DNA from 2 places in the Alteromonas sp. ABH4_453 genome. Region 2 is predicted to be linked to the other one. Evidence: predicted binding sites of a transcription regulator. Region 2 holds the regulator's gene; the other holds the start of a gene.
The links. Region 2 encodes FNR, which switches genes on or off when oxygen is low (the NO sensors DNR and NnrR bind a similar motif). Its sites were predicted from a motif close to TTGATCTAGATCAA; they were not measured.

Region 1: a site for FNR is predicted at 3,123-3,136, ahead of ACXAGV_RS03410 (OmpW/AlkL family protein). Genes of this name have one in related genera too.

The regions. Positions count from the first base shown of each region.
Region 1 covers NZ_JBSWXP010000002.1:2,294-7,488, reverse strand. The annotation lists gene dprA (DNA-processing protein DprA) at 1-353, shown strand, start outside; gene ACXAGV_RS03430 (DUF494 family protein) at 355-831, shown strand; gene ACXAGV_RS03425 (DNA topoisomerase family protein) at 917-1,459, shown strand; gene tsaC (L-threonylcarbamoyladenylate synthase type 1 TsaC) at 1,502-2,107, shown strand; gene hemF (oxygen-dependent coproporphyrinogen oxidase) at 2,104-3,036, shown strand; gene ACXAGV_RS03410 (OmpW/AlkL family protein) at 3,250-3,930, shown strand; gene ACXAGV_RS03405 (group II truncated hemoglobin) at 4,103-4,534, opposite strand; gene aroE (shikimate dehydrogenase) at 4,533-5,195, shown strand, end outside.
Region 2 covers NZ_JBSWXP010000008.1:28,527-33,721, forward strand. The annotation lists gene ttcA (tRNA 2-thiocytidine(32) synthetase TtcA) at 1-297, opposite strand, end outside; gene uspE (universal stress protein UspE) at 446-1,369, opposite strand; gene fnr (fumarate/nitrate reduction transcriptional regulator Fnr) at 1,619-2,356, opposite strand; gene ACXAGV_RS15900 (sulfite exporter TauE/SafE family protein) at 2,402-3,061, opposite strand; gene ccoS (cbb3-type cytochrome oxidase assembly protein CcoS) at 3,048-3,278, opposite strand; gene ACXAGV_RS15910 (heavy metal translocating P-type ATPase) at 3,280-5,195, opposite strand, start outside.

The sequences.
Region 1 (5,195 bases), on a different contig from region 2:
AAGTATTCGCTGTGCCTGGTAGTATCTTTCACGCGTACTCTGAAGGCTGCCATTGGTTAATCCAACAGGGCGCCAAATTAGTAACTAATATTAACGATATTCTTGATGAAATTGGTTTTCAAGCTGAGCAACTGAGCTTGGATGTAAACGAGCAAAACGAAAAAAGTGCAGCGAATAGCTTGGCAACCGATAAATTATTAGCTAGTGTGGATTATGACATCACCGCTATTGATGTTATAGCCCAGCGCAATGCCTTATCAGTATCGCAAGTAATGGCATCATTATTAGAATATGAGTTGCGTGGTTTAGTAGCCGCTGTCCCTGGTGGTTACGTTAAATTGAGGGGAAAATAATATGTTCGATATCCTCATGTATCTGTTTGAAAACTTCATTCACAGTGAAACGGAAATTCGTGTTGATCAAGACGAGTTAACGGAAGAGCTTGTGCGCGCAGGTTTCCATCACGATGAGATTTATAAAGCCCTCGCATGGTTAGAAAAGCTAGCGGCTCTGCAGGAAACGGATATAAAACCGTATTTTTGTAAAGGGATTAGCACCAGCTTAAGCCGCATTTACACTCACGAAGAACAAATGCGTTTAGATGTGGAATGTCGTGGTTTTCTTATGTTCTTAGAACAGGTCAATGTATTAGATGCATCCACACGTGAAATGGTGATAGACCGGGTTATGGAAATCGATTCCAATGAATTCTGTTTAGAAGACCTGAAGTGGGTTGTGCTAATGGTACTATTCAACGTACCAGGCAAAGAGAAAGCCTACGCGCAAATGGAAGATCTTTTGTTCGAAGAGCCAGATGGCGTGCTGCATTAATGCAGTCATAGTCACTGATATTTGAATCTTTACTTACAAAATGCGCTGTGAAATCGCAGCGCGTTAAGGCCTTAACGTCTAATACATGTCTAAAATAGACCACTCACTTTTTTCAGCACACGAGCATGCTCTTGATGATAACTTCGGAGACTGCCCCGAGTGCGGAAAGCCCCTTCATATAAAGAACAGTAAATCAGGCCCGTTTATTGGGTGTACAGGCTACCCTGAATGTAACTTCAGTAAGCCGCTTCACGATAAACAAACCACTATTCTTAAAACCTTAGAAGGTATAGCTTGCCCCGAATGTGCCTCCGACCTTGCAATAAAAAAAGGGCGGTTTGGTATGTTTATCGGCTGTACCAATTTTCCTACATGCCATCACATAGAGCCTATTAAAGAAAAAGAAGACACCTTGGTAGATTGTCCAAAGTGTAAGAAAGGGCACTTAATCTCGCGTACTAACAAATACGGCAAACAGTTTTTTGCGTGCAACCATTATCCACAATGTCGATATGTGCTAAATTTCACGCCTGTAAATGAAAGCTGCCCAGACTGCGGTTGGGGAGTATTGATAGAAAAGAGGGGGCAGTTACAGTGCCCTCAGCCCAACTGTGGCTTTAAAAAGTAATTATACAAACTACACCAAGAACTATACGTAGAGATCAAAATCATGTCTGAGATCCAAAATGGGAACGTAAATACGTTTACCCCCGTTGAGGCTAATGCATCTGAAATAGACCCTGTTGTTGCCGCTTTTGAAGCGGGAAGTTTAATTGTTTATCCAACCGAAGCGGTGATGGGCATTGGATGTGACCCAGACAATGAAGCAGCGGTAAATGCGCTGTTAGAGATAAAACAGCGACCAGTAGAAAAGGGCGTTATTTTAATAGCTGCCAATTACAGTCAGCTATTGCCCTATGTTAACGACAATGCCATACAACCACATCGTCGTACCGATATTTTCTCAAGCTGGCCAGGCCCTAACACTTGGCTTTTACCTAAGTCGTCATCGGCGCCTGTTTGGTTAACCGGTAAGCATAGTAAAATAGCTGTGCGCGTAACTAATCATCCAGTAGTAGTAGAGCTGTGCAATAAGTTAGGGAAGCCACTTGTTTCTACAAGTGCTAACCTAACCGGTCAACCGCCAGCCACCACTACTGAAGAGGCAAAAGCCGTATTCGCTGATTCCGTTTTTTACGTTGATGGTGCAGTAGGCGGTGCAACTAAACCCAGTACCATTCGCGATGGTGACACAGCAGAGGTAATAAGAGCATGACGTCAGCAGAATTACTGGACGGTAAAAATGCCGCTGAAGTAATAGAACAAGTAAAAAGCTATCTACTAGGGCTGCAGGACACCATTTGCCAAACCCTCGAGCTCGCCGACGGGAAAGGTCAGTTTGTCGAAGACAGCTGGCAGCGTGAAGAAGGCGGCGGTGGTCGCTCTCGAGTCTTAAAAAACGGTGCGGTGATTGAGCAAGGCGGCGTTAACTTTTCACACGTGTTTGGCAGCCAAATGCCTGCATCAGCAACGGCAAATCGTCCTGAGCTTGCGGGAAGAAACTTTCAAGCAATGGGCGTATCACTTGTTATTCACCCACATAACCCGTATATCCCAACGTCACACGCTAATGTTCGCTTTTTCATTGCTGAAAAAGAAGGTGAAGCGCCTATCTGGTGGTTTGGTGGTGGTTTTGACTTAACGCCGTTTTACCCGTTCAAAGATGACGTTGTGCACTGGCATGATACTGCAAAGAAATTATGTAAGCCGTTTGGCGACGATGTATACCCTAAGTACAAAAAGTGGTGCGACGACTACTTTTACTTAAAGCATCGCAATGAAACTCGCGGAGTGGGCGGTTTATTCTTCGACGACCTGAATGAATGGGGCTTTGAACAGTCATTTGCATTTATGCAGGCGGTAGGCAACGGCTTTATTGATGCTTACGTTCCTATTGTAGAACGCCGTAAGCAAACCGACTTTGGTGAAAGAGAGCGAGACTTCCAGCTATATCGCCGAGGTCGCTACGTTGAATTCAATCTAGTATTCGACCGCGGTACCCTGTTTGGATTACAAACCGGTGGGCGCACAGAGTCTATTTTAATGTCGATGCCGCCGCTAGCCCGCTGGGAATATTGCTATACACCTGCACCGGGTAGCGCTGAAGCTAAGTTAACTGACTGGTTAAAGCCTACTGACTGGTGAATTGAGCTCAGTAAGCTCGCTTTTACTGTTTTAACTAGCGCCATCAATAATGAAAACGCCGTGTGAAATGAACACAGGGCGTTTTTTTGATCTGCATCAAGTCCGAATATCATCTTTGTTTCAGTGAGTTATCAAGCTTGCGCTGGATCAATGTTTCTCTTAACCACAGGCGTAAAGTAGCGCCATCTTAGTTAAACACAAAAGAGACACATCATGCGCAAACACTTTTTATCTGCATCTGCACTTTGTCTTACACTTGCTGCACTTTCACCTTTAGCTAACGCTCACCAGCAGGGCGACTGGATTGTTCGTGGCGGTCTTACTAACGTTGCTCCCGACGAATCTACTTCTAACATCGTCGCTGGTGGTACTGACCTCGGTGTTGCCCTTAATATCGATAATGATACCCAGCTAGGTTTGAACGTTGCGTACTTTATTACCGATAATATTAATATCGAGCTGCTTGCAGCAACGCCCTTTAAGCACGACGTGAGCTTTTCTGTTGCAGACCCTCTAGGTACGGGGAACCAGCTTGGTGAAGTGACGCACCTTCCTCCTACATTAACAGCGAACTATTACTTCAACGACGCAAGCGCTGCATTTCAGCCGTACATTGGTGCAGGGATCAACTATACCTTTATCTTTGATGAGGAGTTTACGGGCGCAAATGAAACTGCGGGCTTAAGTGACCTATCACTTGATAACTCATTTGGTGTATCGGCTCAGGTTGGTATGGACTATCAGATAGATACTAAGTGGCATGTAAACGCATCGGTTCGTTACATTGATATTGATACAGAAGCCACCTTTAAAGTAGGTGATGCTGCTGGAAAGGTGAGTGATATTGAAATAGACCCTTGGGTGTATACGATATCGGTGGGTTACACCTTCTAAAGCCTAAACCTAAGAGTTGAAGCTTTCATAATTGCACTACTTTATACGCCAACAAGAGCGTAAACAGTAACAGGGGACTTGCGCGTTAAAAGGTTAACCCTTTCAACGCGCTTTTTTATCTAATGTTGCTAAGAAAACCCGTGATTAGAGCGAAGCGATGTCGCTGGGTAGTTCACTTTGTATTCACCATGTGATTGGCAAGTTGATCGAGTGCATCAAGTAACTGTTGAGCTAAGGCGATATCTTCTACCGTTTTAAACATGGCTTTTCGCATACAATACATCCACTGTGCTTTTAACTCTGGTGTTACTGTGTAGGGAAGGTGGCGAGCACGCAAACGCGGGTGTCCAAATTGCTGCTGATAATCATCAGGACCACCAAGCCATAAGCTCAAATATAAAAAGAATACGTGACGAATTCTTTCTAATGGCTGAGGGTGAATAGCAAGTAGTTCACTTGCAAGTGGGTCGGTTTCCATTATGTCGTAAAATGTATTTGCTAATTCCCGTACTTTCTCCTCTCCACCTATACGCGCATATGGTGTACTCTGCGAGGCACGACTATCGCTTTTCTTCTTTATATTAAATAAGTCTCGTATTCCCATGAAAAAATTCGCTGTATTCGGAAATCCTATTGCACAGAGTTTATCACCAACTATTCATCAAATGTTTGCAGATCAGGTTGGAGAAAATATTTCTTATGAAAAGATACTTGCGCCTGAATATGGTTTTGTTGAAGCTGCCAAAGTGTTCTTAGCGCAGAAAGGTGCTGTAGGCTGCAATGTCACCATGCCTTTTAAGCTAGATGCATTCAACCTGGCAAAGGTAGATGATCAAGCGGCTAAAGATGCACAAGCTGTTAATACACTAATGAATAGTGGCAATGGTGATGTACTTGGATACAACACAGATGGTGTTGGGCTGGTAAATGATTTACTCAATAATGGAGTGGAAATTAAGGGCAAACGTGTATTGCTTATTGGTGCAGGTGGCGCAGCCCGTGGCGTCATTTCGCCGTTATTAAAAGCCGGAGCCGCTTCCTTAACCATTGCAAATAGAACCAAAGCAAAAGCTGATGAAGTGGCAAATGCCGCGTCAAACCCTAAAGTACAGGTGGTAGCACTTGAAGATATCGCAACGATAGCACCTCATATTATTATCAATTCAACAGCCGCGAGTTTAAGTAATGAGTTGCCGTGTAGTTTAAATGATGTTGTTTTACAACACTGTGAAGTGGTTTACGACATGGTATATAAAAACTCACCC
Region 2 (5,195 bases):
AGGCAAGATATGTTCTGGGAAACCAGGCTGCTTTTGGTCAAGATTAACCGCAACGATATCAAAGTGAATAGGCGCAATCTTCTTTAAAAACAATAAAATATCTAGCATGGTGTAGCTGTCTTTACCGCCAGATAAACACACCATTACTTTGTCGTTGTTTTCAATCATACCGAAATCGCCAATGGCTTTACCCACATTGCGGCGAAGTCGTTTCTGAAGTTTGTTGAAGTTGTACTTTTGCTTACTTTGCGCAGCATTTAATGGCGACGCGTCAGCACTGTTTGTGCCTAAACTCATAATTAACTAGCTTGGTTTGTGATAAAGCCACCATTATACATTAAAGCGGCTTTTCGAGACCATGCTTGTGAAGTTAAATTTGTTGGTGACATACCGTGTTGGCCGCTAAGTAACGGCAAACACGGGCTATGAGGTACTGATGAAAAGATTACACCGACAACGGCGACACAAATCCATCTGGCTTAATAGCAAGCACATCGCAATTGAGTTCGTCGATCACGTGTTCTGCAGTGTTACCAATTAGGGCCGCTGAAATGCCCACACGGCCAACGGTACCAATAACAACCAGTTCTGCATCCAGTGTTTTTGCCACTTGCGGGATAACTTTTTCAGGCAAGCCTTCTTTCACTACACATTTGTCTTCTGGAATACTGTATTTTAGTGCGTGGCTGCGCATTTCTTTCAAATGATGGCTTTTTACCGCGTCATGATAGGTGTCGGGGTCGAATTCAGGTACTTCTATCGCGATATTAAGTGGAGTAGAAGGGTAACTGTTGACTAAATTTACGCTGCCTTTCAATAAAGAGGCGTAGTCGTTAGCAATAAGGGTGAGCTTATCGTTTAGTGCGGCATGTTCATCGTCTTCACTGCCTACGTTTACTGCAGCAATAATCTCTCCGCCTTCTGGCCAGTCGTGCTCTTTAACGAGCAACACTGGGCGAGGGCATTTACGCATTAAGTGCCAGTCGGTGGGAGTGAAAATAACAGAAGCAAGATCGTCGTGCTTTTTGGTTGCCTTTACTACTAAATCTATCTGATTGTTTAGGGTGTAGTAAATAATCGATTCATACGCGCGATTATTCCATTCTACAACGATATCAGTTTCAGTGAATCCTTGTTCTCTTAAGTGGGTGGCAAGCCATTTTGCATGCTCCTTTGTGACTGCATCGCGCATTGACGCGCGCTCATCGGGGCTAAGCATGGTCGTCATATCATAAGATAAGTCGTATACCACCATCATGGCGGTAACTGAAGCGCCTGTTTTTGAAGCGAGTTCATAAGCACGGCTTAGTGCAGGTTGGTTATCGCGCTCGGCATCTACCACGGCCAGAATTCGTTTACACTCAATCATAACGTCCCCCTAACTACGAAATTTAGTAGTGGCTGTCGAAATCGAAGCTTTCTAATACTAACTATAAACGACATTGGGAAAAACGTAAGTTGTTTTAGATCAAGAATTTTACGAGCCGACCATGAGTGAATTTAGTGATTTGAATAAAATAAGGCGCAACCGGCGTGGTGCTGAAAGGTTAGATAGGTGGCTAACACAGGTCACAAAAAAGCGCGCTTAGTGCGCGCCATATTTAACACTTAAAAAGGACTAACCGCAGACAACGCTTGGGCCGTTAAGCGCCGCTAGTTTGGTGTTTAGTCTATCGAAATCCAAAATAGTAATAAGCTTGCCGTCTACTTTTATGATGTTGTCTTTTTGAAAACGGCTTAACAGACGACTAATCGTTTCAATCGTTAACCCTAAATAGTTTCCAATTTCGTTGCGCGTCATGGTTAAGTGGAATTCTCTATGGGAAAAGCCACGCTCTTCAAAGCGCTGAGAAAGATGTGATATAAAATACAATAAACGCTCTTCTGCGGTTCGCTTGTTTAAAAGCATGATCATGTCGTGATCTTGTTTTATTTCAGCGCTCATGAAGCTCATGATTTGGTGGCGCAGCTTAGGAAATTGCACTGACATTTCGTCGAGGGTCTCGTAGGGAAGCTCACACACCATGGCAGTTTCTAACGCAGAGGTATAGCTTTGGTGTTTGTTCTCTCTTAATGCATCGAAACCGATAATGTCACCAGGAAAGTGGAAACCGGTAATCTGTTCTTCACCTTCGGTATTAGTCACAAATGATTTAAATGAACCGGTTCTTACTGCAAATAAAGAACGGAATTTATCACCAGTTTGAATCAGTGTGTCACCTTTATGAAGCGGCTTCTTGCGTTCAATAATATCGTCAAGAGATTCGATTTCTGTTTTGTTTAACGCCACCGGTAAACACAGGTGACTGAAACTACAGTTTTGACAGTGAATAGAAAATTGGCTTCCTTTGCTCATAATGCACGCTCTATAAAAGAATACTCGACAATGATACACCCATTTTTAAACGATTGCGCCATGGATAAGATAAGCGGCATATATGGCCATTATTACTGCAATAATTTGTCTAAAATGGTTATGTTGAAAACTTCGAACAATATATTGGCTACCAGCGCTTGCGGCGAGCAAGGTGGGTAATGTACCCAAACCGAAGAAGAACATAATACCAGCGCCTTCTAGCGCATTACCCGCCGCGAGAGACCAGGTAAGTGTGGAATACACCAAACCGCAAGGAAGCCAACCCCAAATAAAACCATAAGGTAACGCACTGAATGGGGTCTTAAATGGCAAAAAGCGCTTTGAAAGCGGCTGGACTTTAGAAAATAGGCCTTTACCCGCATTTTCCAGCACCGTTAAGCCAGTCCACCACTTCCCTAAATAACACGCCAGTAGAAGCAACATGATTCCGCTAAGTAGGGAAAGGGCATAGTTGGCAAGAGGTATATAATCTGCTGCAATTTTTCCAAGTGCCCCGGTTATTGCTCCGGCGATGGTGTAGCTCACTATACGTCCCATGTTATAGGCAAGGGTATAGGGTAATGCTGAAGCGCCTTTAGGCGATACCATCCTTAGCGCAGCGACAATTCCACCGCACATTCCCACACAGTGAACTCCGCCGGCTAAGCCGATAAGAAACGCAGAGAAGTAGTTAATCCCTTCCATGTGGCGCTTGGCTTTTGTCTACTTTACTGTCTTGAAGTTGCTTGCGTTGCTCAGCTAGCTTTTTTTCTTCTGGCGGAAGATCATCGTCAAACAGTATGCTATAACCTTGGCGATCTAAATCTTCAAATTGATTGGTTTTCACCGCCCAAAAGAATATCACGATAGCGACGGCAACAATGATGATGGCGATTGGAATTAGTACGTAAATAATACTCATGCTATTTGCTCAAAAGTCGCGTTGAGTTTGTGACCACAATGATACTGCTTAACGACATACCAACAACAGCCATCCACGGTGAAAGTAAGCCTGATACGGCGAAAGGTAAGATTAAAACGTTGTAACCTACCGACCAGCCAATATTTTGCCTTATTTTTTGCTTCACTTGGTGCGCAGTTCGAATAAGTTCTGGTACAGAAAGCAGCTGATCGCCAAGCAGTATCACGTCGGCGGCAGTTTTAGCCACGTCTGTGGCATTACCTACTGCAATTGCCACATCAGCGCTGGCAAGAACGGGCGCGTCGTTAATACCATCACCCATCATCATCACTTTCGCGCCAGATTGCTGCATAGCTTGAACGGCTTCGTACTTTTGCTCAGGTGTTAGGCCACCTTTAGCGGTCAAAATTGGCAATGGTGCGGTAAGCGCATTAACGTTTTGCTGTGTATCACCACTTAAAACGGCGAGGGTATGGCTTGCAGCTAATATATCGAGAGTTTCTTGCGTATCTTCTCTTAGTGAATCCTTTACTTCATACGCCGCCATAATGCGCCCCTTAACCGTGAGAAACACGTTAGCTGAAGGGAATTCATCAATGAGTTTTATCTGTGATTCGTGAACGCAGAATGCTGCAGATCCCATAGAAAACAAGGTGTCATTGATCTCACCGCTGATACCGCCTCCTGGCGTAACGGTAAAATTAGTTACTTTGTGTACCGTATTATCGATAGCGTCAGCACTGCCGCTAGAGGCAGTATTCTCTCTAGCTCTATCATCACTAAAGGTGACACCGTCACTAAAGGCTTTGGCAATCGGATGTTCAGAGCGTGATTCCAAAGCGCGGGCGATGGAAAACGCGCTGTCACTATCTACGCCGTCAGCATACCAGGCGTTTGAAATAGTGAATTTACCTTGTGTAAGCGTACCGGTTTTATCTAGTGCAATGGTATCGATGTCGGTAATTTGCTCTAAAGCATCGGCGCGTTTTAGTAAAATACCTTGTCTGTTTAACTTTGCCATAGCGCAGGTTAACGCTGATGGCGTGGCCAACCCTAATGCGCAAGGGCAGGTTGCAACCAGCACCGATATGGTGATCCAGAATGCCTCGTCGCTACCCTGATACGCCCAAAAGCCATAGGTTAACGCCGAAATCAGCAATACCGCGGTAACGAAATAGCGAGAAAAATTATCGGCTATCTGCGCTGCTTTAGGTTTACTCGCCATGGCACTTGCTTGCAGTCGTACAATTTGATTCACCAGCGCATTTTTAAGGGTCTGCGTAACCGTAATGGTTAGCGTACCATCTTGACAAACCGTGCCGCCGTAAACCGGGCTACTGTTTGACTTACGCACGGGGTTAAACTCGCCGGTAAGCATAGATTCGTCAACCGCTGCGTTGCCGTCGGTTACCACCCCATCAATGGGGACTGTTTCACCAGGCTTCACTAGCACTACGTCGTCAATTTTTAGCTGCTTAGCCAGACACTCGGTTAGGCTGCCATCCGGATTTAGTTTGGTCGCTGATACGGGCACATACTGCATCATATTGGCAGAGATCTGTGCGGCGCGATGACGACTGCGATGTTCTAAGAATCGGCTAAGTAACAGCAGAAAAATAAACATACAAATGGATTCGAAATACACTTCACCTTGCTCTAATACTGTAGAACGAATTCCAGCAATGTAAGTACCGAATATGGCGAGCGTAACGGGTACGTCCATATTAACTGTTCGTGCGCTCAGCGCTTTAGCTGCACCAACGTAGAATGTGCTACCAGAATACAGCACAACCGGGGTGGTGAGTGTAAGGGCAACCCAGTAAAAGTACTGTCGAGTTTCTAATTCGATAGCGCCAAACCAGTCAAAGTAAAGCCCTGTCATCAGCATCATAACCTGCATAGTCATAATACCTGCAA